DNA from 4 places in the Rhizobium sp. 22-785-1 genome. Region 1 is predicted to be linked to each of the others. Evidence: predicted binding sites of a transcription regulator. Region 1 holds the regulator's gene; each other region holds the start of a gene.
The links. Region 1 encodes PhoB, which activates phosphate uptake and scavenging genes when phosphate is short. Its sites were predicted from a motif close to TGTCATNNANCTGTCAT; they were not measured.
Positions count from the first base shown of each region.

Region 2: the regulator PhoB is predicted to act here: its motif matches at 5,033-5,049, upstream of ACQZ5M_RS07540 (DUF1045 domain-containing protein).
Region 3: the regulator PhoB is predicted to act here: its motif matches at 6,376-6,392, upstream of ACQZ5M_RS12245 (DUF2794 domain-containing protein).
Region 4: the regulator PhoB is predicted to act here: its motif matches at 3,348-3,364, upstream of ACQZ5M_RS15010 (bifunctional 2',3'-cyclic-nucleotide 2'-phosphodiesterase/3'-nucleotidase).

Region 1 covers NZ_JBNWDI010000002.1:316,450-323,585, forward strand. Annotated here, with positions in the region: gene ACQZ5M_RS06235 (aspartate aminotransferase family protein) at 1-830, opposite strand, end outside; gene ACQZ5M_RS06240 (GcrA family cell cycle regulator) at 1,282-1,821, shown strand; gene ACQZ5M_RS06245 (hypothetical protein) at 1,949-2,425, shown strand; gene phoB (phosphate regulon transcriptional regulator PhoB) at 2,496-3,179, opposite strand; gene phoU (phosphate signaling complex protein PhoU) at 3,202-3,918, opposite strand; gene pstB (phosphate ABC transporter ATP-binding protein PstB) at 4,009-4,824, opposite strand; gene pstA (phosphate ABC transporter permease PstA) at 4,894-6,216, opposite strand; gene pstC (phosphate ABC transporter permease subunit PstC) at 6,213-7,136, opposite strand, start outside.
Region 2 covers NZ_JBNWDI010000002.1:586,345-593,480, reverse strand. Annotated here, with positions in the region: gene ACQZ5M_RS07565 (DapH/DapD/GlmU-related protein) at 1-507, shown strand, start outside; gene phnC (phosphonate ABC transporter ATP-binding protein) at 623-1,498, shown strand; gene phnD (phosphonate ABC transporter substrate-binding protein) at 1,596-2,501, shown strand; gene phnE (phosphonate ABC transporter, permease protein PhnE) at 2,674-3,648, shown strand; gene phnE (phosphonate ABC transporter, permease protein PhnE) at 3,648-4,997, shown strand; gene ACQZ5M_RS07540 (DUF1045 domain-containing protein) at 5,148-5,840, shown strand; gene ACQZ5M_RS07535 (alpha-D-ribose 1-methylphosphonate 5-triphosphate diphosphatase) at 5,833-6,969, shown strand; gene phnN (phosphonate metabolism protein/1,5-bisphosphokinase (PRPP-forming) PhnN) at 6,966-7,136, shown strand, end outside.
Region 3 covers NZ_JBNWDI010000005.1:138,040-145,175, forward strand. Annotated here, with positions in the region: gene thpR (RNA 2',3'-cyclic phosphodiesterase) at 80-673, opposite strand; gene ACQZ5M_RS12225 (arylesterase) at 742-1,392, opposite strand; gene ACQZ5M_RS12230 (ABC transporter ATP-binding protein) at 1,460-2,173, shown strand; gene ACQZ5M_RS12235 (ABC transporter permease) at 2,170-4,719, shown strand; gene ACQZ5M_RS12240 (Bax inhibitor-1/YccA family protein) at 4,985-5,767, shown strand; gene ACQZ5M_RS12245 (DUF2794 domain-containing protein) at 5,961-6,353, opposite strand; gene ACQZ5M_RS12250 (DUF1223 domain-containing protein) at 6,659-7,136, opposite strand, start outside.
Region 4 covers NZ_JBNWDI010000007.1:50,612-57,747, reverse strand. Annotated here, with positions in the region: gene ACQZ5M_RS15030 (alanyl-tRNA editing protein) at 1-290, shown strand, start outside; gene sseA (3-mercaptopyruvate sulfurtransferase) at 308-1,729, shown strand; gene ACQZ5M_RS15020 (DUF4344 domain-containing metallopeptidase) at 1,770-2,654, opposite strand; gene ACQZ5M_RS15015 (DUF1203 domain-containing protein) at 2,816-3,283, shown strand; gene ACQZ5M_RS15010 (bifunctional 2',3'-cyclic-nucleotide 2'-phosphodiesterase/3'-nucleotidase) at 3,447-5,438, shown strand; gene ACQZ5M_RS15005 (LysR family transcriptional regulator) at 5,515-6,471, opposite strand; gene ACQZ5M_RS15000 (FMN-dependent NADH-azoreductase) at 6,606-7,136, shown strand, end outside.

The DNA of each region.
Region 1 (7,136 bases):
GTCCCGTGCGAGCCGGCGGTCATGCCGGATGCGGCGTCTGCCGTTGCCAGGCAAGCGCCGAAAGGGAAGCCGCCGCCGATGCCCTTGGCAACCGCCATGATGTCGGGCGTGACGCCGGACCATTCATGCGCAAAAAACTTGCCGGTACGGCCAACGCCAGTCTGCACTTCGTCGAAGATCAACAAGAGGCCGTGCTCTTCGCAAAGCGCCCGCAGCGTACGCAGGAACTCAGGCGCGACGACGCGGATACCGCCCTCACCCTGGATCGGCTCGATCAAAAGGGCTGCCGTTTCAGGCACGATAGCAGCTTTGAGCGCGTCGAGATCACCGAACGGCACCTGATCGAAACCCTCGACCTTGGGGCCGAAACCCTCCAGATATTTGGCCTGGCCGCCAGCCGCGATGGTGGCAAGCGTGCGGCCATGAAACGCGCCTTCAAAGGTGATGATGCGGAATTTTTCCGGGTGGCCGTGGGTGTATTGATAACGGCGTGCGGTCTTGATGGCGCATTCCAGCGCTTCGGCGCCTGAGTTGGTGAAGAACACCTTGTCGGCAAAAGTCGCATCGGTCAGCCGCTTGGCCAGCACTTCCTGACCTGCAACCTCATAAAGGTTGGACAGGTGCCAGACCTTCTCTACCTGCGCCTTCAGAGATTCAACCATATGGGGATGGCTGTGGCCGACGGAGGTCACGGCGACGCCCGCACCGAAATCGAGATATCGCTCGCCGGTTTCCGTGATCAGCCAAACGCCCTCGCCTCGTTCGAAGCGTAAGGGGGCTCTGGAAAACGTATCGAACAACGGCCCGGATTTGGGGGCAGTTTCGGCCATGGCGACATCACTCCTTACGTCAAGTCGGGACAGACGACTGTCAATAGGGCTAGCGGGTTATCCCTGCCCTGAAAATCAAAAATGCCGCCTCGCGGCGGCTTGCATGCTGTCTTCATTGCGAGGTCACTATTGTCACTTCCCCACCTAATGTCAACAAATCTCGGCACTTTCGGGCATTTACAAGCCTTGGTAGGCAAGCTTCCAGCAACCACCAACTGTTGCCTTTCTGACTCACACGGGAAGCAAGTTGGGGAAAACCGGAAAATCGATTCCAGATGATTCCTGCGACTCTTGTCACGGAGTCAACCGACGATTAGGTTAACCGTCAATTACTAGACTGCAATGCGGCGGAACTAGTCACCTACAATCTGGCAAATGGCCTGCGCGTGGTTCACTCCACGGCATCGTAGGTGGATTCTGCCCGAAACAACGCGACGAGCGGAGAAGCGGCATGAACTGGACGGACGAACGAGTAGAAAAACTCAAGAGATTATGGTCCGAAGGGCTTAGCGCAAGCCAGATCGCAGCACAACTGGGCGGTGTGAGCCGCAATGCCGTCATCGGCAAGGTTCACCGCCTGAACCTGCCAGGTCGCGCCAAGGCTGGCGGCACGGTCGCCACGTCGCGCCCTGCGCCTAAGCGTCCTGCAGCAGCGCCGCGCCCAGCAAGCTACACGGCTGCTCCGGCCCGTGTCGCAACGAGCCGTCCTGCACCTGCACGCACCACTGGCGCTCTCGCGTTCAAGGAAGACATGGAGATCGACGCGGTCGAGCCCATGGAATATGTCCGCTCTTCCAACAATGTCGTCATCCCGATCTCGCGTCGCCTGACACTGACGGAGCTGACCGAACGTACCTGCAAGTGGCCCGTCGGTGACCCGCTCAAGGACGACTTCCACTTCTGTGGCTGCGAAGCAGCTGAAGCGTCGCCTTATTGCAAGTTCCACGCGAAAATGGCTTACCAGCCGGTGAGCGAACGCCGTAAGGCGTAAGGCTCAGTTTCAAGACCATTTCGAAAAGCGGGCTTCGGCCCGCTTTTTTTGTGCGTTCCTTCAAGCGTTTCCTCGATCCAATTGGTCCAGACTTGCCTGCAGCAGCGATCATGCGCAGACTACCACCATGAACGCGATCGACACGCTCTACGACTATATCTCGGTCCTATGGACGAAGGTGGTCAAAACGCCCTTCCCTCCGATCCCGCGCCGCGCACGCGGCGACGGGACGGTATATGTCGAATGGCGACGGGGTCGCTACTGGCTGATCTGCGAAGAGCGTGGCGAGGAGTATTGGCGGCGCGAGGCGAACGACATGGACGATGCCGCGTTCCAACTGATGTCGATCGTCTCGAGCGCGTTGGTGCGCGATCGAGAGCTTGAGTTTCGGCAAAAGCAAGCCGGTCGCTCTGGCGATCCTGAGCGCTACTCGCGCTGGAACTGGATGTATCAGGAAATCGAGCTGATGAACGACATCAAGGAGAGTTATGGCGCTCGAACCAGAGCCCACTATGAGGAGGTGCTGGAACGCAGCCCGCTATCGCAGGACGAAATAGACGCCGCGCGCTATCCCCTTCCTACCTCAAGATCTGACGCCTCGTAGCCATATGCTGGAGGCTGCTGCGTCAGAAAATCGGAGCGCTAGCCATGATAGAAAGCGCTCCCTAAGGCAATCAGGCTTCCATGGAATATCCGGCACCGCGAACGGTACGGATCACATCCTGCATGCTTGAGAAGTTCAGTGCCTTGCGCAGGCGACCGACATGGACGTCTACCGTGCGTTCATCCACGTAGATGTCATGTCCCCAGACGCCATCGAGAAGCTGAGATCTGGAGAAGACGCGTCCCGGCGACGTCATCAGGAACTCCAACAGACGGAACTCGGTCGGCCCAAGGCGGACTTCGCGGCTCTTGCGGTGAACGCGGTGCGTCTCGCGATCGAGTTCAATATCGCCGCATTTCAGCACGGAGGATAGAACCTCGGGCTTGGCGCGGCGCAACATCGCCTTGACGCGTGCCATCAGCTCTGGCGTGGAAAAGGGCTTGACGACGTAATCGTCAGCGCCCGTTGCCAGACCGCGCACCCGTTCGCTTTCCTCGCCGCGTGCCGTCAGCATGATGATCGGCAGACGCTCGGTTTCGGGCCGCATACGCAGGCGACGGCAAAGCTCGATGCCGGAGACGCCCGGCAACATCCAGTCAAGGATGAGAAGATCCGGCGTGCGCTCCTGGAGGCGGATTTCCGCCTCGTCGCCACGCGGAATAGTGTCGACGTCATAGCCTTCGGATTCGAGATTGTAACGCAGGAGGACGCTCAGCGCCTCCTCATCTTCGACAACGGCGATTTTCGGCACCATGGCTCCAGATCCTATCTGCCGCTTACTCGGTCACAGCGCCGAGCGTGTTGGAACTATCGTCCTTCGGACGCTCACCTGCAGGCTGGCTGCCGGTGGTCATGTAGTAGATGGTCTCGGCAATGTTGGTCGCGTGGTCGCCTACACGCTCGATGTTCTTGGCGCAGAACAGAAGATGCGTGCAGGTGGTGATGTTGCGCGGATCTTCCATCATGTAGGTCAGAAGCTCGCGGAAGAGCGAGGTGTACATGGCGTCGATCTCTTCATCGCGCTCGCGGATGGCCTGGGCCTTTTCCGCCGAACGCGTGGAGTAGACGTCCAGCACTTCCTTCAGCTGAACCAGCGCCAGTTCCGAAAGGTGCTCCAGGCCACGCGCCAGTTTACGCGGAACGCCGGTGCCTGCCACTGCAATGACGCGCTTGGCGGTGTTCTTGCCCAGATCGCCGACGCGCTCGAGGTCTGCGGCGATGCGCAGCGAACCGATGATTTCGCGCAGGTCTGCGGCCATCGGCTGACGCTTCGCGATCGTCACGATCGCCTTGTCGCCGATTTCACGCTCGGCGTGATCGAGGATCGTATCGTCGGAGATGACCTTCTGCGCCAAGGCCGCATCGGAATTGACGAGCGCGCGCACGGCGTCGGCGCACATCTGCTCGGCCAGTCCGCCCATTTCGGCGATCCGGCGGCTGAGGAACTTCAGCTCCTCGTCATAGGCTGACATGATGTGGGAATGTGTCGGCATAGTCGTAATCTCCAGTTTCGAAACGCCCTGTCGCAAGCCTTTTGTTGGCTCAAGCGACAGGCGCGGTGGGATGCGCGGGCAACAGCAGGATCAGCCGAAACGACCCATGATATAGTCCTGGGTACGCTGGTCATCCGGGTTGGTGAACATCTTGTCCGTATCGTTCTCCTCGACCAGATGACCGAGGTGGAACATGGCGGTGCGCTGGGACACGCGAGCGGCCTGCTGCATCGAGTGGGTCACGATGACGATGGTGTAGTTGGCGCGAAGCTCGTGGATCAGTTCCTCGACCTTGGCAGTCGCGATCGGGTCGAGCGCCGAGCAGGGCTCATCCATCAGGATGACTTCCGGCGAAACGGCAACAGCACGCGCGATGCACAGGCGCTGCTGCTGACCACCGGAAAGACCGGTACCGGACTCATGCAAGCGGTCCTTGGCTTCGTTCCAGAGACCTGCCTTCTGCAAGCTAGACTCGACGATCTGATCCATATCCGCCTTGTTGCGGGCAAGACCATGGATGCGCGGGCCGTAGGCGATGTTTTCGTAGATCGACTTCGGGAACGGGTTCGGCTTCTGGAACACCATGCCCACACGCGCGCGAAGCTCGACGACGTCGATTGCAGGATCGTAGATGTCTTCACCGTCGAGCGTGATCTGGCCGGTCACGCGGCAACCGTCGATGGTGTCGTTCATGCGGTTCAATGTGCGCAGGAAGGTGGACTTGCCACAACCGGATGGGCCGATGAGTGCCGTTACGGTGTTTTCGCGAACATTGAGGTTCACATCGTAAAGGGCGCGCTTCTCGCCGTAGTAGACGGAGACGTCCTTGCCGATCATCTTATAGGAAACTTCATTCATTTTCTTGTCCAGCGCCTTTTCAACTGCTGCTTCCGACAACATGTTCATTGTTCCGTTCTCCCTTGGTTCTTCGCATTTTCAGACGGAAACCCGGTATCCACTTTTCTCAAAATGCTTTTACCAGCGACGCTCGAAGCGGCGACGCAGGAGGATTGCGCCCACATTCATCACAAGGAGGAACATAAGCAGGATGATGATAGCGCCAGACGTTCTCTCGACAAAGGCGCGTTCGGCTTCGTTTGCCCACATGTAGATCTGAACCGGCAGCGCTGTTGCAGGATCGAGCGGCGTCGTCGGGTAGTTGGCGACGAAGGCCACCATGCCGATGAGAAGCAGTGGAGCTGTTTCGCCAAGGGCGTGTGCGAGACCGATGATGGTACCGGTCAGGATGCCGGGCATGGCGAGAGGCAGCACGTGGTGGAAGATGGTCTGCATCTTCGATGCGCCAAGACCGAGTGCGGCTGCGCGGATAGACGGCGGCACGGCCTTCAAGGCTGCACGCGTCGCGATAATGATCGTGGGCAGCGTCATCAATGTGAGCACCAGACCGCCGACGAGCGAAGCCGAGCGCGGGAAGCCCATGAAGTTGATGAACACCGAAAGACCGAGCAGACCGTAAACGATAGAGGGTACCGCCGCCAGATTGTTGATGTTGACCTCGATAAGGTCCGTCAGGCGGTTCTTCGGCGCAAACTCTTCCAGGTAGATGGAGGCTGCAACGCCAATCGGCAGCGACAGCACCAGAACGATCAGCATCATGTAGAAGGAGCCGATGAGTGCAACGCCGACACCGGATGCCTCAGGGCGGCTGGACGCGCCGTTGAAGAAGATACCGGTGTTGAACTTCTTTTCCAACGCGCCCTTTTCCACCAACTGGTTCATCCAGCCGACCTGCTGGTCGGAGATGCGGCGGTTCTGCTCCTCGCCAGTCATATCGACCTGGCCCTTGAAAGCACTGTCGACATCACCCGATGCCAGAAGAGAAACGGTGCGCGTCGTACCGATCACGTTCGGGTCGGAGGTGACGATATCGCGAAGCTGGGTGCGGACGCTGTCAGAGATAAGCGCGTTGACGGCGCGCAACGCCGTACGGTCTTCCAGCGAAACGCCGAGTACCTTGGCAAGCGAGTTGCGGGCCACAACCGGATAATTCGCCGTCATCAGCTTGGTCGGGTTCTGAGCACGGACATTGTCCGGATCGATGATCTGTTGCGAGAACTCGACCGGGATCGTGATCATCGTCTGCTGAAAGGCGGTGTAGCCCTTGCCGATGACGGACCAGAGAAGCAGGAAGAGAAACAACAGGCCGAAGGAGATCGCAGCGACACCATAGGTGCGGAAGCGGCGCTCTGCGGCATAACGGCGCTTGATGCCGATATCGCGACGGACCTTCTTCGTTGCGGCGGGGACGGAAACGCCCTGAGTAACGACGTCGGTCATTCGTACTGCTCCCGGTATTTGCGCACGATGTAGAGCGCGTAGATATTGAGGCAAAGCGTGATCGCAAACAGCGTGATGCCAAGCGCGAAGGCAACGAGCGTCTGCGGCGAGGTGAACTCAAGGTCGCCCGTCAGCTGGCTGACGATCTTGACGGTTACGGTTGTCATCGGCTCGAAGGGGTTAAGTTGCAGGCGGGCGGCAACACCGGCGGCCAGAACCACGATCATGGTTTCACCGATGGCGCGCGAGGCGGTCATCAGGATCGCGCCGACGATGCCTGGAAGAGCGGCCGGCAGAATGACCTTCTTGACCGTCTCGGAGCGGGTGGCACCAAGGCCCAGCGATCCATCGCGAAGCGAGCGAGGCACGGCGGTGATGATGTCATCCGACAGCGAGGAAACGTAAGGGATCAGCATGATACCCATGACGAAGCCGGCAGTGATGACGCTCTGTGCCTGGATGAAGCTGGCATAGTTGCCGGTTGCCAGACCGTTGATTTGAGCAGAGATGTCACGCAGGAACGGACCGACAGTCGTCAGCGCAAAGAAGCCGTAGACAATCGTCGGGATGCCGGCGAGCACTTCCAGGAGCGGCTTGGCGATAGAGCGCAAACGCGGGCTTGCATACTCGGCCATGTAGATTGCCGAAAACAGACCGACCGGAACCGCGACCAGCATGGCCACGAAGCCGATATAGAGCGTACCGGCAAGCAGCGGAATAAGGCCGAACTGACCGGAGCTATCGGTAGAGCCAGCTGCGGCGAAGCGTGGGTCCCATACCGTGCCGAAGAAGAACTGGTGGGCAGGCACCATCTGAAAGAACTGGATCGCTTCCGTCAGCATCGACATGACGATGCCGATGGTCGTCAGGATCGCGATTGAAGAGGCCACCAGCAACGCGCCGAGAATGACCTGCTCGAC
Region 2 (7,136 bases), 270 kb from region 1:
GAGATGGATGACTATTCCTATATCATGCAGGACGGTGCCGTCTGGTGCGCCACCATCGGCAAATTCGTCAATATCGCCGCTTCGGTGCGCATCAACGCCACAAATCACCCCATGTCGCGCGCGACGCTCCACCACTTCACCTACCGCGCCCATAACTATTGGGACGACGCTGAAGACGAGATCGATTTCTTTGCCGCAAGGCGGGCAAAGCGCGTCGTCATCGGCCACGACGTCTGGATCGGCCACGGTGCGACAATTCTGCCCGGCGTCACCATCGGCAATGGCGCGGTGGTGGGGGCCGGTGCGGTGGTCTCGAAAGATGTCGCACCCTATACCATCGTCGGCGGTGTCCCGGCCAAAATCATCCGGCGCCGTTTTCCAGAAGAGATCGGCGAGCGCATGGACCGACTGGCCTGGTGGGATTGGGATCACGCGAGGCTTCGCGCTGCCCTCGATGATTTCCGTTCGCTCGAAGCGGAGGCCTTTCTTGCCAAGTATGACGGGTAAACGAACACCATCTCCCGTAACGTCAGCCTTGTAATAATTTCTTCATCAAACTGACATTCACGCTTCACGCACCCCTGATAGGCCGAATCCGAAATAACGAGACTGGATTTGGCCTATGACTTTTCACCTCAAGCAGGTTACGCGCCGCTTCGGCAAATCGACCGCCGTCGACAGCGTGACGCTCGATATTCCCCAGGGTCAGATGGTCGGCGTCATCGGACGTTCGGGTGCGGGCAAATCCACCCTGCTGCGTATGATCAACCGTCTGGTCGATCCGACATCCGGCTCCATCCATTTCGGTGATCTTGAGGTTTCGTCACTGCGAGGGGCTGCCCTGCGCCACTGGCAGCGCGATTGCGCCATGATCTTCCAGCAGTTCAATCTCGTGCCGCGTCTCGACGTTCTGACCAATGTCATGCTGGGTCGCCTCAATCACCGCTCCACGGTCCTGAGCCTGCTCAGCATCTTCACCACCGAAGAGCGTCTGATGGCGATCGCCGCACTGGAGCGCCTCGGCATCGAGCATGTGGCAATGCAGCCTGCGGGAACGCTTTCCGGCGGCCAGCAGCAGCGTGTTGCCATTGCGCGCGCGCTGATGCAGTCGCCGCGCATGCTCCTTGCCGACGAGCCGATTGCGTCGCTCGACCCGCTGAACGCCAAGATCGTCATGGATGCGTTGCGCGATATCAATGAGCGCGAAGGCATCACCGTCATCACCAACCTGCATACGCTCGATACGGCGCGCAATTATTGTGAACGCATCATCGGCATGGCAGGCGGTCGCGTGGTCTTCGACGGCACGCCGGCCGAGCTTGATGCGCGCGCGGTCAAGGACATCTACGGCACGGATTCGCACGGTGCCGGTATCGACGAAACCATGACATCGACCAGCATCACCATTGAAGGCGCAGAGCTCAGCGCCCGCGTCCAAAACCCATCTGCCGGTCCTGAAGCTACTGCTCTGAAGCCCCTTTCCATGGCTGGGCTGTAAGGACTGCACAGCATCGATCCGCCCGCGTCAGGGGCGCCCGTATCAAAGCCCACATCATGCAAAACTCCGGCTTGCCGGAAAAACAGGAGATACATCCATGTTGAAGAAAGCTCTTCTTTCTGCGGTCGCGCTTGGCCTTCTGGCCGGTTCGGCTCTTGCCCAGGACGTCAAAGTTTTGCGTATCGGTCTCGATGGCGGCGAAAACTCCAACGACCAACTTCGCAACGCCCAGTGCATTGCCGATGGTCTGAAGGCTGCAACCGGTGTCGAGCAGGTTCAGCTCTTCCCGTCGCCGGACTATAACGGCGTTATCCAGGGTCTGCTGGGCGGCACCATCGACATTGCTTCCATGGGCGCATCCTCCTACGCCAAGATCGCCATTCAGGACCCGAAGGCTGTCGATCCGATCCTGACCTACACTGGCGCTGACGGCTCCAGCGGTTATTACACCATCATGGTTGCCCGCAAGGATTCCGGCATCAAGTCGCTGGCAGACGCGAAGGGCAAGAAGCTCGGTTTTGCCGATCCTGACTCCACCTCCGGCTACCTGATCCCGAACGTCGCGCTGCCGAAGGAAACCGGCAAGCCGGTCAAGGAATACTTCTCCGAAACGGGTTTCGGTGGCGGCCATGAGAACCTCGTTCTCGCCGTTCTCGACAAGAAGTTCGATGTCGGCACCACCTTCGGCTCCGGCGTTGGCAAGTGGGAAGAAGGCTATACCTCCGGCAACCTTCACCAGATGGTCGCCAAGGGTAACCTCGACATGGACGATCTGGTCGAAGTCTGGAAGTCGCCACTGATCCCGAACGGCCCGCTGATGGTTGCCAACAAGGTTGGTGAGCCGATGAAGCAGAAGATCGAGAACTTCTTCCTTGAATTGCCGAAGAAGGATCTGGCCTGCTTCCAGGGCTTCACCCAGGGCAAGAACAAGGAATACATCAAGGTCGATGCGTCCTTCTATCAGACGATCGTCGACGCCCGTAAGGCCGTCATCGGCGGCTGATTGCCGACAATTGCATGAGACGGCGGCGTCGAAAATGACGCCGCCGTTTTTTTAAAGCGCATCTCCGGCGAGCTTGGCTTTGGCCTGCACCCGGACATGTAGGAAAACCGTAAGTCGGGGCAGTGGCGATAAGATCTCGTCACCGAGACGCTCGCGCAAGGGACGCCAGGATATGGCCAGCACGCCAATCACGCACGACAGCCTGAACGAGACCTCGAAAAAGGTCATGCGTCACTACCAGCAACAGCTGCTGACGCGGCGTATCTATACAGGCATCGCCATTGTCGTCTTTCTGGCACTTCTCTTCGCATCGCTGGATTTCGCCAACAGCGCCAATTCCGGCAAGTTCTTCGAGCGGCTGCCCTATTTCTTCGACTTCATGAAGACCTTCCTGCCGAACAGTCCGATGGAAGTCGTTCGTGCCATGTTCGACCTGCCATCGCCCTATGCCGATGGATCGCTGAAATACGACTATGTGTCTGAGCGGGTCTATATTGGTGGCGGTTTTTACATTCCGCATTTCTTCTACCAACTCGTTATCACGCTGAACATCGCGGTGGTCTCGACGCTGATCGGCACGGCCTTAGCCTTCGCGTTGTGTTTCTTCGCCTCCACCAATCTGGTGGGTGCCGGTGCGGTGCGTTTTGCCGTCAGGCGCATGCTGGAAGTGATGCGCGCCTTTCCGGAAATCGTCATTGCCGGATTGCTCACCGCCATTCTCTCGCTCGGTCCCATTGCCGCGATCGTCGCCATCACCATCCATACCGTCGGCGCACTCGGAAAGCTGTTCTTCGAAGTGGTCGAAAATGCCGATATGAAGCCGGATGAAGGCTTGCGGGCATCGGGTGCCAATTGGCTGGAGCGTGTGCGCTTTGCCATCGTACCGCAGGTTTTGCCGAATTTCGTTTCCTATGCGCTGCTGCGCGCCGAAATCAATGTGCGCGCCTCCACCATCATCGGTGCTGTTGGCGGCGGTGGTATCGGCGAGGTCTTCCGCCTGGCGATCGGTAACGATCATGCCGCGAAGACCTATGCCATCATCATCATGCTGCTGATCACCATCATTGCTGTTGACCAGTTCTCCGGCTGGCTGCGCCGTCGGCTAATCGGCCAGCAATCCTTTGAATTCGGACGGGGAGCGGCCTGATGTCCACAAGCTTTGTCATCAATGGTGCGGACCGCGAACGTCTTCTGTCCCAATATCCGCAGGTCTTTCAGCAGGGCTTCATGCGCCGATACGGACTGTTCGTCGGTCTGGTTGCAGCCATCGCCTATCTCGTCATCTGCTTCTTCGCCTTCAATGTCGGCCCGGCCTTGACCAACGGTCGCTGGGACCGCGCTTCCAGCTATATTCAGGACTGGTATTCCTGGCGCGCCCAGCCACGGCTTCGCTTCGATGATGGCAAGGTCGTGCCGCAATGGACGAGCCGCGGGCAGTATCCAGCCAACGCCAATATTAGCTGGCTCCAGCCGCTGCCGGATGGCGGCTATAGCGTGACCTATGGCGATCAGCAGAACCGCATCGACATCACCCCGACGCAGGCCAATGTCTACGTCGACGGCACGCTCTATCCCGTGACCATCGGCGCTGACCGCGTCACAGCCCCGGCCGGCGCGCCTGTTCAAATCCGCCAGGACGAGAACAAGGTCGTCGTCGAGTACGGCTTTGCCGGTCAGGCGGAAATTCGCACCTCGCAGCTTTATGTCCAGCGCCGCTTCCTCGGTTGGGCCAATTTCTTCTTCGACACCCGTTCGCAGTTCTGGGGCAAGAGCTGGGGCGACTTGGCAGCGCTGGCGCTATGGCAGAATCGCGTCGATCCGGCCCAGTCCAATATTTCAAAGATGGCCGATGATTTCCTCGGCAACGATGCCTGGCAGCATGAGGATATCTTGTCCAAGCTGTTGCAGACGCTGGTCATGGCCTTCCTTGGTACGCTTCTCGGTACGCTCTTCGCCTTTCCTCTGGCCTTCATCGCCGCCCGCAACATCACTGCCAACAAGGCGGCCAATTGGGGCATGAAGCGGCTCTTCGATTTCCTGCGCTCCATCGACATGCTGATCTGGGCGCTGTTCTTCACCAGAAGCTTCGGTCCCGGACCGATCCCCGGCATTGCCGCAATCTTCTTCACCGACACGGGTGCGCTCGGAAAGGTCTATGCCGAGGCTCTGGAAAATGTCGATGACAAACAGCGAGAGGGCGTGAAATCCGTCGGGGCGTCACCCATGATCGTCAACCGCTTTGGGGTCATTCCACAGGTGCTGCCTGTGTTCATTTCCCAATCGCTTTATTTCTGGGAAAGCAACACCCGCTCCGCCACGGTTATCGGCGCGGTGGGCGCAGGCGGTATCGGCCTCAAGCTACTGGAGGCCATGCGCACCAATCAGGATTGGGACAAGGTCGCCTATATGGTGCTGTTGATCCTCATCGTCGTCTTCCTGTTCGACAATATGTCCAACGCGATCCGCTCGCGCCTCATCGGCAAAACGCATCACTAAACATGCCACTGATATCCGGCAAATTTCCTGCCCGGTATCATCATTCTGTCATGGAAAAGGTCTACCCCGCACTTCTGACCTTGCGGGGCCGAGACAAGTCGTCTCAAATGACGCTTCCGCTGTTTTCATGACGTTTGAAAGTGCGACCCTGTGCGCTACGCAATCTATTTTTCGCCCCCCGGCAGCGATCCGCTGACTGAGACAGCGTCACGGTGGCTGGGACGCAACGCCTTTTCCGGTGAGGGCTTTGACGACTATGAAAGCTTCGCTGACCTCACCGAAGAACCAAGACGCTACGGTTTCCACGCCACGCTGAAAGCGCCTTTCGAACTGGCCGAAGGCAGACATGAGAGCGAGTTGGTGGAGGCATTCTCCGCCTTTGCAGCTTCACACGCCGCCTTCGATATTCCCGAAATCGTCATCGGCTCACTCGGGCCTTTCTTCGCACTGGTTCCGGCCACGCTCCATCAGCCGCTCCAGGATTTCACCGCCGATGTGGTGAGACATTTCGAGCCCTTCCGCGCGCCGTTGTCGGAGCGCGATATTGCCCGCCGTAAGCCGGAAACGCTCAGCGAAAGCCAGCGCGCCAATCTTCATCGCTGGGGTTACCCTTATGTGATGGATGATTTCCGCTTTCACATGACACTGACAGGGCCGGTGAGTGAGGCACGTAGGCAAGAGATGGCCGACATCCTGGCCGAGACATTTTCCGGCTTCATCCATCGCCCCCTGACCATCTCCGGCCTCGGCCTTTTTGTCGAGAAAGAGCGAGGCGAAGCCTTTACCGTTCATAGCTGGCAGCCACTGGCTGCTTCCAATACGAAAGACGTCCGAAATGGCTGAACATGTCCTATCCAATGCGCGCATCGTCCTCTCCGACGATGTTATCCAAGGTTCCGTCCTGATCCGCGATGGCGTGATTGCCGATATCAGCGAAGGCGCATCGCAAACCGGCGAAGACTTAGAAGGGGACTATCTGATCCCCGGCCTCGTCGAGCTTCACACCGACCATCTCGAACAGCATTATTCCCCGCGCCCGGGCGTCACCTGGGACAAGATTGCCGCTATTCAGGCCCATGATGCGCAGGTCGCGTCCTCCGGCATCACGACCGTCTTCGATTGTCTGCGCCTCGGCTCGGATGAGGATGGCGGCTTCGAGCGCGGCGAGATGCGCGACATGGCCGATGCCATCGAGAAGGCCAAGGGTGAAGATCGCCTTCGCTCCGATCACCTGCTGCATCTGCGCTGCGAGGTTGCTTCCGCCGACGTGCTGGAGCATTTCGAGGATTTCGAAAACGATCCGCATGTGCGGCTGATTTCGCTGATGGATCACTCCCCGGGCCAGCGTCAGTTTCAGACGATGGACCAGTACATCATGTTCTACCAGAAAAAGCGCGGTCTGAGCGATGAGGCCTTCAGGGCCTTTGTCGACCGGCGCGTCTCGGCCTCCGGGAAATATTCCGGCAAGCACCGCGATTACCTTTCCGCCCGCTGCGCCGAACGCGGCATCACCGTTGCCAGCCATGACGACGCCACTGAAGCCCATGTCGAGGAGGCGATCGGCCATGGTGTGCGGCTTGCTGAATTTCCCACCAGCGTCGAAGCCGCAAAAGCATCGCACACGGCGGGCATGAGTGTTCTGATGGGCGCGCCGAACATCGTTCGCGGCAAATCCCATTCGGGCAATATTGCTGCGCGCGATCTCGCCGAACTCGGCGTTCTCGATGTGCTGTCCTCTGATTACGTGCCTTTCAGCCTGCTCTACGCGCCCTTCCTGCTCGCCGATCAGGTGGACGGGATTACCCTTCCCAAGGCACTTGCGATGGTCACGGCAACACCGGCAAAGACGGTTGGTCTGACAGATCGCGGTTCTATTGCCGAAGGACTGCGCGCCGACCTCGTACGGGTGCGTCGCGAAAGCGGTGTGCCCGTGGTGCGCAGCGTCTGGCGGCAGGGAAAACGTGTCGCATGAGCGTTGTATCGTCAGACGCATTTCCGCCGAATTTGGACACCCTCGGAACGATGATCGTCGTTGTCGGTCCGAGCGGTGCCGGCAAGGACACGCTGATCGACTACGCGGCCGAGCGGCTGCGTGATCAGGCAGATGTGCATTTCGTCCGGCGTATCATTACCCGAGAC
Region 3 (7,136 bases), on a different contig from region 1:
ACAGACCACCGTCTGATAATGGCGCACGACCAAGCCGGCAGCCAGGCGATGCTATGATCGGCCGTTTCCAAGACACGTTTCAGAACAGCGTCTTTTCCGGAAGCAGGCCGGCATCGGCATAGATGCCGCCCGAACGACTTTCATACAATGGAAAAGCCTCTTCGACGATGTAAGGGCCACCGCCAACCGACTCCTTCGAAGACATCAGGACGAAGCGCCCGACGGTGAAGGTGGAGGTGCGAAAATCCCCGCGGCCCGAAAGATAATGGACCACATCGTCGAGCCTCGAATTGCGAAGCCTTGCTAGCGTGACATGCGGCGTGAACTTTCGCGGATCCGGCGGCAGGCCGAGTCTCTGGCAAATGCGCTCGATTTCTGCTTGGAGAGCGACCATTTCCGGGGAAGGAGACACCCCGGCCCAGATGGAGTGCGGCTTCTTCGATCCGAAGGAACCGATGCCCGTCAGGTTGATCTGAAATTCCTCACGCTCGATGCGATCCAGCCGGTCGACCACCTCATCGGCAGTGCGGCCGTCTATATCCCCGATAAAGCGCAAGGTGATGTGATAATTCTCCACGTCAATCCACCGGGCTCCCGGTAGACCACCGCGCAACAATGAAAGGCTCATCGCCGCGTTGCGCGGAATTTCGAGGGCGGTAAACAGTCTCGGCATGGCGAGCTCCCCGAATCTTTTGGCAGAACAAGAACAGCGAATCATGCAACGCTTGGCTGCGCAAGTGCTTATTTTTTTTGCGCACTGATAGTCTTAACAAAGGCCTCGACGGCTGGCAGAGACTTCTCCACCATCACCGCCACACCCTTGGCATTGGGATGCATTCTGTCTTCCAGTTGCAGGCTCTGATCGAGCACCACACCATCCAGGAAGAACGGATAGAGCGGCAGCTGATACTTCTGCGCCAGGCGCTCATAGATCGGGTTGAACGCCTTGCCGTAATCGCCGCCCATATTCGGCGGCACGATGATGCCCACCAACAGGACCGGAATTTTGCGCTTCTGGAACCCTTCGATGATGGCTGAGAGGTTCTTCTCGGTATCGGCCGGTGGAATGCCCCGAAGCGCGTCGTTGGCACCAAGTTCCAGGATTACGCCGTCCGTCCCGTCCGGGACCGACCATTCGGCACGGGCGAGCCCGGCGGAGCTCGTATCTCCCGAAACGCCGGCATTGGTGACCACCACATTCATGCCCTTGGCCTTCAGCGCCGCTTCAAGCTGCGCGGCATAGCTCTCGTTTGGCGCCAGCTGATAACCGGCCATGAGACTGTCGCCAAAGCCGACGATCTGCAATGGCTTGTCTTGAGCCTGCGCGTAAGATGATGAAAAGAGCGCTCCACAAATGACGACGAAGTGAGCGGCAGCGGCTTTAAAATTCATACCAGCCTTCCTAATTGGTGAAGCCGGGCAAGGCTTCTGCACTCTTGGATATATAGGAACGCGAAACGTGGCGAAAAGCACCATCGAGCTGAAGAAAGCGGATCTCACTCTTGGCAGTGCTGCCGCCTCCGTCCACGTTTTGAAGAGCATCGATCTGACCATCGAAGAAGGCGAAGCCGTCGGTATTGTCGGGCCTTCCGGCTCCGGCAAGTCCACGCTGCTGATGGTTCTGGCAGGTCTTGAAAGGCTCGATAGCGGCGAGATCACGATTGCGGGAACGCATCTCCACGCACTTGGAGAGGACGCGCTGGCCGATTTTCGCGGCAAGAATATCGGCATCGTCTTCCAGTCCTTCCACCTGATCGCCAACATGACCGCGCTGGAAAATGTCGCCGTTCCACTCGAGCTTGCCAATGTGCCCAATGCCTTTGACATCGCCGAGCGAGAGCTCACGGCCGTTGGTCTCGGCCAGCGTCTCAACCATTATCCCGGCCAGTTGTCCGGCGGTGAACAGCAGCGCGTGGCGATTGCCAGAGCGCTGGCCCCCTCGCCTGCCGTGCTGATTGCGGATGAGCCCACCGGCAATCTCGACACCGATACCGGCAAGCAGATCGCCGACCTCCTTTTCTCCAAGCAGGCCGAGCGCGGCATGACGATGATCCTCGTCACCCATGATCCGTCACTTGCTGCCCGCTGCACCCGTCAGATCAAGGTGCGCTCGGGCCAGATCGAAGGGGACAGCGCCAGTTCCACCGCCGCCAGACAGGCGGCAAGCGCATGATCCCCTCTGTGGCCAACATCCGAAACGCATTGAGACTGGCCCGCCGGGAAATCCGTGGGGGGTTCGGCGGCTTCTACATCTTCCTCGCCTGCATTGCGCTTGGCACCGGGGCGATCGCCGCGGTCAATTCCGTATCGCGCGCGGTGACCAGCGCCATTGCCGATGAGGGTCAGTCCATTCTGGCTGGCGATGTGCGTTTCGAGCTCAGAAACCGCGAAGCCAATACAGACGAACGCGCTTATATCGACAGTCTCGGCGAGGTCGCCGTCTCCGACGGTCTGCGCTCTATGGCCCGCCTTGAGGACGGATCGCAGCAGACGCTCGCCGAAGTGAAGGCCGTCGATGGTGCCTATCCACTCTACGGGGATTTCGTTTCCGAACCGGCACGTCCGCTTCCCGAGCTTCTGGCTAGACAGGGTGAGAGCTTCGGCGCAGTCGCGGCGCCGATGCTGCTTGAGCGCCTCGGCATCAAGGTCGGCGACGACCTGCTTCTTGGCAATGCAAGGCTGAAACTGACGGGCACCATCGTGACCGAGCCGGACACGCTTTCCGACGGCTTCGGCTTCGCGCCCCGCCTTTTCATCAGCCGGGATGCGCTTGTCGCCTCCGGTCTGATCCAGACAGGAAGCCTGATCGAGCATGCTTACAAGGTTCGCCTGACCGACCAATCCAAGCGCGCAACGATTATTGAGACGACCAACAAGGAATTTCCCAATGCCGGCTGGTCCATTCGCACCAGCGACCGCGCCGCGCCGCAACTCACCGAAAACGTCAACCGCTTTTCCCAATTCCTGACGCTCGTTGGCCTCACTGCGCTGATCGTCGGCGGTGTGGGAGTGGCGAATGCCGTGCGCGCCTTTCTCGATTCCAAGCGCACCACGATTGCCTCGCTGAAATGCCTTGGCGCACCGGCGAGCGTGGTGACGATGACCTATCTGTTCCAGATCGGTTTCATTGCCTGCGTCGGAATCCTGATTGGACTACTCTTCGGTGCCGTAGCACCCCTCATCGCCATGCGCTTTCTGGACGGCGTGCTGCCGGTGCCAAAAGAGCTTGCCTTCTACCCATCGGCACTCTGGCTTGCCGCCGTCTTCGGCATGCTGACCACGCTTGCTTTCGCCATCGTGCCGCTCGGCCAGGCGCGTGAAGTGCCCGCCACGGCCCTCTTCCGCGAACAGGGTTTCGAAGAGGGACGGCTTCCCTCCTGGCCGTATCTTGCCGCAACCGCAGTCTTTCTCGCAGTGCTTGCAAGCCTTGCGATCTTCACGGCGGATGATCGTTTCATCGCCTCGGTCTTCCTTGGCGCCATCGCATTTGCTTTCGTCGTCTTGCGGCTAGTCGCCGCCGGCATCAAAGCCTTGGCGAAACGCAGCCCACGTGTCCATTCCGCAGCTCTCAGGCTTGCGATCGGCAATATTCACCGACCCGGCGCACTCACCCCTTCTGTCGTCCTGTCGCTCGGTCTTGGACTGACGCTGCTGGTGACGCTGACGCTGATCGATGGCAACCTGCGGCGGGAATTGACCTCGACGCTGCCGGAGAAAGCGCCGAATTTCTTCTTCGTGGATATCCAGGGAAGCGAGCGCGACGGTTTCCGCGACCTCGTCAAGCGCGAAGCGCCGGAAGGCACCCTCACCGAGGTCCCAATGCTGCGCGGCCGTATCCTGGCGCTCAACGGTCAGGACGTCACCAAGATCGAGGTGCCACCATCGGGCCGCTGGGTTCTGCGCGGCGATCGCGGCATCACCTATTCTCAAGATCTTCCGGAAAATACCAAGCTCAGGCAAGGCACGTGGTGGGGCAAGGATTATAGCGGCGAGCCGCTGGTGTCCTTTGCCGCCGAAGAAGCCCGCGAGCTTGGCCTCAAGATCGGCGATACGGTGACCGTCAACGTCCTTGGCCGCAGCATCACCGCCAGGATCGCCAATCTGCGTGACGTGCAATGGCAGTCCATGTCGATCAATTTTGTCATGGTCTTTTCGCCCAACACCTTCCGCGGCGCACCGCATGCCTGGCTTGCAACCCTCGCTGACCCTTCGGCGACACCCGCCAAGGAAGGCGAGATCCTGCGCAGCATCACCAATGCTTATCCGACAATCACCACCGTGCGCGTCAAGGATGCGCTCGATATCGTCGACAGGCTGGTGGGACAGTTGGCCACCGCGATCCGTGCGGCGGCTGCCGTTGCGCTGATTGCCTCCGTGCTGGTGCTGGCCGGTGCTCTGGCGGCGGGGAACCGTGCGCGCACCCGTGATGCGGTGATTTTGAAGACGCTCGGCGGCACCCGCTCCATGCTAATCCGAGCCTTCTCCTATGAGTATATCATCCTCGGCGTTGCGACCGCCACCTTTGCCCTTCTGGCGGGTGGTGTCTCCGCGTGGTTCGTGATTGCCCGCATCATGAAGCTGCCGTCCAGCTTCCTGCCAGATGTGGCGATCGGCACGCTTGTCGTGTCGCTCCTGATGACGGTGGGCATCGGCCTGATCGGCACATGGCGCATTCTCGGGCAGAAGGCAGCACCTGTGCTGCGCCAGGCGGGTGAATAATCCACTAGATGCAAAGCAGAAGCTGAAATCGGAAAAGTTGCGCGCGATTTAACTTTTACGATTAATTCTTCGTAATGATGTCAAAAACGTTATCGCTTTTCGCGCATACGGTGTTTTTTCGGCATTCTCCGCTCTTGTAACAAATGCGCCATCGTCTCATATTCTCTGGTAGGCTTGCTGTAGCTCCGCAGCGGCGCCTGGGGTAATGTCCGTGTAACGGTCTTATCCCGACACCGTAGCAACTTCGGAGCTAAAAGAGGAAACAATGGCTGACTTTAACAACTACCAGAACCGCGTGGCCCAGGGCCGTGCTCAGTCTGGTGCGATGATCGACGAAGGTCTTCGCTCCTACATGGTGAAGGTCTACAACCTTATGGCGCTCGCACTGGTGATTACCGGTGTTGCTGCCTTCGGTTTTGCTAGCCTCGCTGTGACATCTGATCCAGCTGCGGCTGTCGCGACTTTGCCCAACGGAAAGATGCTGACGGAATTGGGCTACGCGATCTATGCATCCCCGCTTCGCTGGGCCGTCATGCTGGCTCCGCTAGCTTTGGTTTTCTTCCTGAGCTTCCGCGTGCATAAGATGAGCGTGTCTGCCGCCCAGTCGACCTTCTGGGTCTATGCGGCACTCGTCGGTCTCTCGATCTCTTCGATCTTCCTGAGATATACCGAAGCCAGCATCGTCCAGACGTTCTTCATTACGGCTGCTTCTTTCGGCGCGCTGTCGCTCTACGGCTACACGACCAAGAAGGACCTGTCCGCCATGGGCTCGTTCCTGATCATGGGCCTGTTCGGCCTGATCATCGCGTCGATCGTCAACATCTTCCTTAAGTCCGACGGCTTAGGCTTCGCTGTCTCTGCAATCGGTGTCCTGATCTTTGCGGGTCTGACGGCTTACGATACGCAGAAGATCAAGGAAATGTACTTCGAAGGTGACGACGTTCTCGTAGCCGGTCGCAAGGCGATCATGGGTGCGCTGACGCTCTACCTCGACTTCCTGAACCTATTCATGTTCCTGCTTCAGTTCCTGGGCAACCGGAACAACTAAGGGTCGCGACAGCGCTCAAACATAAAGGCGGCCACCGGCCGCCTTTTTCATGTCCACTTACGAGGCAGAGGAAGCGCCGCTTCTGACTGTTTTTTAGCACCGGCCCTAAAATCGGACCCGATCTGCGGAAAGCACGATACATCAATTCAAAGCGGCGAAGCGCTCGTTGCGCGTCCAATAGGCGCACGGCGCTCTAGTCGATCAGCTTCAAAGCCTTGTCGAATACCTTCAGCACCTGAGGCAACTCATGCCCACGCTTGAGAATGCGGCCATCGGTGTTGATAACGCAGTAAGCGCCCTGCTTGGCAGCTAGCTTCGGGTTTTTCTCGATCCTGAACAGCGGCATTTCGCCGGAGCGCTTGAAGACGGAGAACACCGCCTTTTCCTTCATGTGGTCGATGGCATAGTCGCGCCACTCGCCCTCGCCCACCATGCGGCCATAGATGCGCAGAATGGCGTCCAATTCCCGGCGGTGGAAGGTGACAGGCAAGGGATCCTTGCTTTGTTTATACTCACGAAGATCAACGACGGTTGAGCCTTCTCGCGTCTGAGAATTCGCGTAATGCAAATCCGGCTGATCGGTCATCCGGCACCTCGCTCGACTGCATATGACATCTGCGCGACAGTCTGTGCCCGGCTTGGACAAATTGCAAGCCCGCAACGTTGATGTGCAAACGACACCTTGATCGGTAACCAATGAGGCACGCGGACTGGCTCAAATGCCCAATTTCAAACAAATCATGGCCCGAATTCGGTGGAATAGTGCGATCGTCAATTGATGCCTAGGCACCAAGATGACCCGGTCCGGTGCATTGACCCTTTACCCCCAGCCCCCAATGCCCGGACCGGATCTCCCCCTCGCGGGGATCGGGGAAACCTATTCCGAGAGCCTTACCCCTCAGAATGCATCAGCACGTTCGCGCCGACGATAGCTGACGGATTGCCCGCTGCATCCATTTTTTGCAGCAACACGGCGCAACCGCCGGACTTGGCCTTTGCCATCACACTTGCCGGCAGCTTGACCGTCATAGCCTTGCCATCCCACATGCCCACCGTCTGCACGTCATAGACACTGTGCCAGTAGGAAATGGTCTTGCCCTGGTTCTCGCCCTTTTGGACGTCCACGACCTGCTCGCGGTTGAAATAGGCAACCACGACTTCTGCCTTGCCCTCACCGGCGCCAATGTCGATCTCGATCTCGTCGCCGACGCGCTCGGTGCTGACGGGAACGCTCAGGCCCTCTCCCGCATGATTGAAATCGTCGAGCCGCTTGTAGATCGTCTGGATATCCGCGCCCTTCACATGGTCGCGTCCGTTGACCACGGCCTGTGGCGTATAGACATTGTTGCGCCCGAGCGCCCGGGCATAG
Region 4 (7,136 bases), on a different contig from region 1:
AACTTGTCGCTGAGAACCACCCCATCTACCTTCAATGGATCACCGATGAGGAATTGGCGGCCAATCCCGGCATCGTCAAATCCAAGCATGTTCGCCCGCCGGTTGGCCTTGGCCGCGTCAGTCTTGTCTGCATCGGCGAAAACTCTTCGGTTGACAGCCAGCCCTGCGGCGGCACTCATGTATCGGAGACGCAGGAAGTTGGCGAAATTTACATCGCCAAGATCGAAAAGAAGGGCAAGGAAAACCGCCGTTTCCGCATTCGCTTCGGCAAACCCGCCGACGCTGCCTGATTTCTGGGAGAAACATCGTGAGCACCGATAAAAGCCGTTTCGTCGTTTCGGTGGACTGGGTCGAGCAGCAGCTTGGAACCCCAAATTTCCGTATTGTCGATGCCTCCTGGTATCTGCCGGCGCACAAGCGCGATGGGAAGCAGGAATATGCGAGCGGACATATTCCAGGCGCCGTGTTCTTCGATCAGGACGCAATTGCCGATCATGACACGGGGCTTCCCCATTCGCTGCCCTCCCCGGAATTTTTCGCCGAGGAGGTCGGTAAACTTGGAATCAGCGAATCCGACACGATCGTAGTCTATGATGGACCCGGCTTTTTCTCCGCGCCGCGTGTCTGGTGGATGCTGCGTGTTATGGGCGCCGAAAAGGTTTACGTTCTGGATGGTGGTCTCGACGGCTGGAAGGCCGCGGGCAAACCGCTTGAAGCGGAAGCCACGCAGGTAGAGCCAGCAGAATTCAATGCCGAGTTCAAGGCGAGCCGCGTCACGTCTTTCTCCGATATGCGCGCCATTGTCGATACCGGTGAAAAGCAGGTGGCAGACGCCAGAGGTGCTGGCCGCTTCACCGGAGACGAGGCCGAGCCCCGCGCCGGTATGCGCTCTGGCCACATGCCGGGCGCTCGCAGCCTGCCAGCCACGGCCTTCTCAGAAAATGGCCATTTCAAGGACTTGCCGACCATCCGCAAAATGATTGAAGACGCCGGTATCGATATCTCCAAGCCTGTGGTCACAAGTTGCGGCTCGGGCGTAACCGCTGCCGTCGTGACCCTGGCGCTGGAATCGCTCGGCCACTCGGACAATTCGCTCTATGACGGCTCGTGGTCGGAATGGGGATCGAAGCAGGATACGCCTGTCGTCACGGGTCCCTCAGAGCCGGTACCCCCGACGCCCTACGGTCCTTTGAAAGCCCATGTCACGCAGCTGGAAATGACATCCGCGCCTAAGGTCAGCCTGCCGGTGCCGGTCAATATCCAGACCGCGATCATGCGCACCCACAATATCCCGTTGCATTTCTATCGCTATCTTTACTGGCGTGTCGGTAAGCGCTGGCACTGGCAAAAGCGCATGCGAATGAGCGATCCTGAGCTTTCTGCCGTCTTGAACGACCCCAAGAACTGTGTGACCGTGCTTTATCTGAACGGTTCACCAGCCGGCTTTTTCGAGTTCAACAAGGGCGATGGAGAGGTCACTGAACTCTCCTATTTCGGTCTCATGGAAGAAGCGATCGGCGCCGGTGTCGGCAAATGGTTCCTGCTTCAGGCGCTCTATTCGATCTGGCAGGACAATCCGAAAAAGGTAACCGTCTCCACCAACACGCTCGATCATCCCCGCGCATTGCAGCTTTACCAGATGATGGGCTTTTCGCCGGTCAGCACCTACGAGGCCTGGGTAGAGCCATTGACCGACAGCGAGTATCTGGAAATTTCACGTCGCAGTTGAAGGCCCTCATCGCTCCGCGTGGATCAAGCCAAGCGGAGCGTTACAATTCCTGACCAAGATTGACGGCTGTCGGAATTTCCTTTGCCGGCGCATCGCCGCGATCGCCATTGCTTGCTAGAAGATGTGCGGCAATCAGCTCGCCGTGAAACCTGGCAAGCTCGTAGCAATAGGTGATTTCGCGGCGTTCTGCTGACCAATAGGTATCCGGCCTCCCGCAGCTTCTGGCCGTCAGCTTCACCTCACCCTTGAGATCATAGGCACTAAAGCCGCGGGCAATCAGATCGAGAACCTTCGATTCCTTTACCATCGTTGCATAGATGTCGAGGAAGGGGTCGCGCGCAGGCTCGTATCGTATATCGAATTTCGTTGTTCCCGGCGTCTTGGCATGCGGCTTGAGCAGCTCAGTCCAGCGAGCAACTGTTTGCGGGTAAGCCGTTTCGCAGGCCTTCCACTCGTTTTTGGGCAGCCCCATCATCGTGGCCAGATCGCCATATCCAGCTTCATCCTTACCGACCATAAGGCAGGCCATCTGCTGATCACGCCCGACTTTTGGAACAAGCACCGTATAGACAGGCGGATTGTGTTCTGGAAGTGTTTGCGCGCTCCGCGCCAGATACCAACTATCGGTGGCGTTGACGATTGCGGTATCCAACCATTCCTGGTTTGCCTCTAGCATGATCGTTGCCGCCAGCTCGTCCGCTGCATCCTTGCCTTCGCCCGGACTGGATAGGGCAAAATCCGAGATCAGCATCTTTGACGCTTCGTGATAGAGGCCGAAAACGGCATTACCGATGACGAAATTCACGGTCTGCTGCAATTGCTCGTCGGACAAATCGTCCAGCGCCGGCGCAACCTGCGCCTGTGCCACAGGCATGACGGAACATAGAAGAACAACCGAAAGAACGGTTCGAAACCTGCGCAGCATTGACGTAAACTTTCCAGAACGAGACGCAGCATAGATCGCTAAACAGAACGGCCCACGCAATGGGTTGGTATCGCTTACCGACAAGAAACGGGTGGATAGCAGACCGTTTGGCGATCATAGCGGCAAAGAAGCAACTGATAGATCACCGTCAAGGAGCAGCCATGACCGCCATCCTCTTTCGCGCCATTCCTCCAGCCCATGCGCACGCCATCCGCAGTGGCGCGCCCGATTCGAACGGTCAGCCACCGGAACGGATAATCGCTATGGACAACTTTCCCTGTCGTGCTTGCCTTGGCCAGATACAGCGTGGTGAGCCGATGCTACTTCTCTCTTACCGTCCGTTTCGTCACCTACAGCCTTACGCCGAGACAGGACCGATCTTCATTCATGCCGAGCCCTGCGCTCCCCTTGAGGCGGCTCAAGTGCTGCCCATCATGCTCGACAGCACCGACTACATCGTCCGGGGCTATGATGCAGGCGATCGCATTGTCTATGGCACTGGCGCCGTGACGCCGACTGCCAAGATCGTCGTGCGTTCACAGGAACTGCTTGAAAGTCCAGACATTGCCTATGTGCATGTTCGCTCGGCGCGAAACAACTGCTTCCAGTGCCGCATCGACAGGGCGTGACGTCAAAAACGACGTCGTAGCATTGAATATTAATTTTTTCTTATGCGGCCTGCTGAGCGGGCCGTGTCACACACCTGTCATTTTGCTGATAGACTCCTCTGCAATTCGTTCTACCTTGTCCCGCGTCGAGACAGGTCAATCGTATTTCACATCAGGAGTTTCCATGTCTTCCCTTATCGGCCTTCACCCCATTACCCGCCGTTCCCTTCTCAGCGGTATTGCGGCGTCTTCGGCGCTTGTCATGCTGCATCCCTTCGCGGCGCGCGCTCAGGGCAATCAGGCGCATCTTCGCATCATGGAAACCACCGACATTCACGTCCACGTTTTTCCTTACGATTACTATGCCGACAAGCCGAACGACACGCTGGGCCTTGCCCGTACCGCATCGCTGATCGACGCCGTGCGTGCAGAGGCTGGCAACTCCATGCTGGTCGACAATGGCGACTTCCTCCAAGGCAATCCGCTTGGCGATTACATTGCCTATGAGCGCGGCATGAAGGCAGGCGACAAACATCCGGTCATCAATGCCATGAATGTGCTTGGTTACGATTGCGGCACACTCGGCAACCACGAGTTCAACTATGGGCTCGATTTCATGTTCAACACACTGGGTGGCGCAAACTTCCCTTATGTCTGCGCCAACCTGACTAAGGGTCAACTCGCATCAGACCCAAAGCAGGACGACCTTTTCTTCAAACCCTATGTGATTTTGGAAAAGCAGATCCGTGACGGCTCCGGCGCAACAAGCCCCATCAAGGTCGGCATCATCGGCTTTGTGCCGCCGCAGATCATGATGTGGGATGCCAAGAACCTGGAAGGCAAAGCGCAGACGCGCGACATCGTGGACGCTGCCAAAGCCTGGGTGCCGGTCATGAAGGAACAGGGCGCGGATATTGTGATAGCACTCTCCCACTCCGGCATCGACGGCAAGGGCCAGAGCGAACGCATGGAAAATGCTTCGCTTTATCTCGCTGGCGTCCAAGGCATCGACGCGGTATTTACCGGTCACCAGCATCTGGTTTTCCCTGGCCCCAAGACGTGGGATGGAATCGATGGTGCCGATCCGGTTAAGGGCACATTGATGGGCAAGCCTGCCGTAATGGCTGGTTTCTGGGGTTCGCATATGGGCCTCATCGATCTGCTGCTGGAAAAGGACGGCAAGAGCTGGAAGATCGTCGACTTCACCTCAGAAGCCCGACCGATCTATCACCGCGACGACAACCGCAAGATCGTTGCGGATGTAAAGGACAAGCCGGAGGTCATCGAAGCGGTCAAGAAGGACCATGATGGAGCGCTTGCCTATGTGCGCCGTCCCGTCGGCAAGAGCTCTGCGCCGCTCTACTCCTATTTTGCGCTAGTGGCCGATGATCCGTCGGTCCAGATCGTCTCTAATGCTCAGACTTGGTACATCAAGGACATGCTGAAGGACGGGCAGTACAAGGACCTGCCGGTGCTTTCTGCGGCAGCACCGTTCAAGTCGGGCGGTCGTGGCGGTGCTGACTATTATACGGATGTCCCTGCCGGTGACATTGCGATCAAGAACGTCGCCGACCTCTATCTCTATCCAAACACAGTGCAGGCCGTGCTCATCAACGGCGCGCAGGTGAAAGACTGGCTGGAGATGTCGGCCGGCATGTTCAACACGGTCAAGGCAGGATCCAAGGATGCGCCGCTGCTGAACAATGATTTCCCATCCTATAATTTCGACATCATCGATGGGGTCACCTATCAGATCGATGTCTCGAAACCTGCCAAGTTCGACAAGGATGGCAAGGCAGCCAACCCGGACAGCAGCCGCATCGTCAATCTTCAGTTCCAGGGCAAACCGATCGATCCGGAGCAGAAGTTCGTTGTCGCCACCAACAATTATCGTGCCAGCGGTGGCGGCAAGTTCCCGGCCATCGGTAGCGACAAGATCATCTTCGTCGCGCCCGATACCAACCGCGATGTGATCGTGCGCTACATTATGGATCAGGGCACGATCAATCCATCTGCTGACGATAACTGGTCGTTTGCACCAGTCTCCGACACCACCGCCATTTTCGAAACCGGCCCGAAAGGCCGCCAATACGCCAAGGATGTGAAGGGCGCCAAGATCGAGGAAGCGGGCGACGGCGCCGAAGGCTTCGCGAAGTTCCGCCTGATGTTGGGATAATGGCCGTGGCGGCGGCTTCAAGCCGCCGCCATCATACACCTCGATAGATACCCCTCGTTAGCTGGTCAGAGAGATCTTATTCCGCAGCGTCTTTAAGCGTTATGGGACGCACGGCATTCAAAAAGCTCTTATTGTCCGGGCATTTGGATAGTCGTTGCTGAAAATTGTCGATTAGCCATTGGCTCGCCGGACCCGCAGGCGTGTCGGCTCTGCGCAGCGAATAAAGTGGATACTCGCCGAGTTCGTAGGCATCGAGATCAAGTACCTTGAGACTACCGTTCATGATGTCGCCTCGAACAAGCGATGCCGGCAATCCGCCCCAACCGAGACCACCTTTGATCAACTGATACTTGGTTGCGATGTCACTGACGCGCCATGTCTTATACGAGAGAACATTGAAATCGCGACCCTTGGTGAGGCCGGACATATCCATCACCACCATCTGCACCTCTTCGCGTACATCGGCGAGTGTCACCGGGCGGTTCAGTCTCGCCAAGGGGTGATCGCTTGCAGCGACCGGCACCATGAAAGAATGCCCAATCTTTTCGATGACGAGGCCGTCATCCTGCTGGGAGATAGCGCCACCAATGCCGATCAGTGCCTTGCGGCTCCTGACCATATCCATCACCATGCCGAGTTCGCCCACATTGAGCGTCAGCGACACGGTTGGAAATTCGCGTCTGAATTCACGCAGAACCTCGACCACCGCTTCTGCCGGGACGATCGTGCTGAGGACGAGTGGAACCTCGGCTTCCAGGCCCTGCTTCAAACCCTTTGCGCGCGAACGCATCTCTTGCAGACCGGCCACTATCCTGCGCGCATCTTCCAGCATGGCGCGGCCTTCATCCGTCAGCTTGGACTGGCGACCGCTGCGCTCGAACAGACTGACCTCAAGCTGCGCCTCAAGATTGGCGATGGTGTAGCTGACGACTGATTGGGCACGGTTGAGAAGACGCGAAGCAGCTGAAAAGCTGCCGCTTTCGGCAACGGTCAGGAAGACCTGCAACTGGTCGAGCGTCGGGTTCGCGTCCATGTCCCATCCATTTTTTCGATAGCTTCATTTCAGATTATCACAGTTTTCTTGATGGTAAAACTGGCCGATACATCAGCCAACAGAGCGGGTCTGTCCCGCTGCTATCTTCCCAAGACTGACAATGAGGCACCCAAATGTCGAAGATTCTTCTCGTCACCTCCAGCCCACGCGGCGACGAATCGCTTTCCAATAAGTTCGCGTCCGAGCTTGCTACCAAGATCCAGGCACAGTCGAATGGCTCGATCACCCATCTCGATCTCGGCCAGAACCCAATCCCGCATCTCGATTCAGTCACGACTTCCGCAATCCGCAAGCAAGCCGATCAGCGCACGCCGGAAGAGGCTTCCGCCGCAGACTATTCCGACAAGCGCGTCGCTGAACTGATGGACGCCGACACCGTCATCATCGGAACGGGCCTCATCAATTTCTCGATCTATTCCGGCCTGAAATCCTGGATCGACAATATCGCTCGAGCAGGCATGACCTTCAAATACACCGAATCCGGCCCGATCGGCCTGGCAACCGGAAAGAAAGTCTACATCGTTCTGTCCGCTGCTGGCGTGTACTCCGAAGGTCCCGCTGCTTCTCTTGAGCATGCGGTGCCTTACCTCAAGACCGTACTCGGCTTCATGGGCATGACCAACGTAGAAGTCATCCGCATCGAA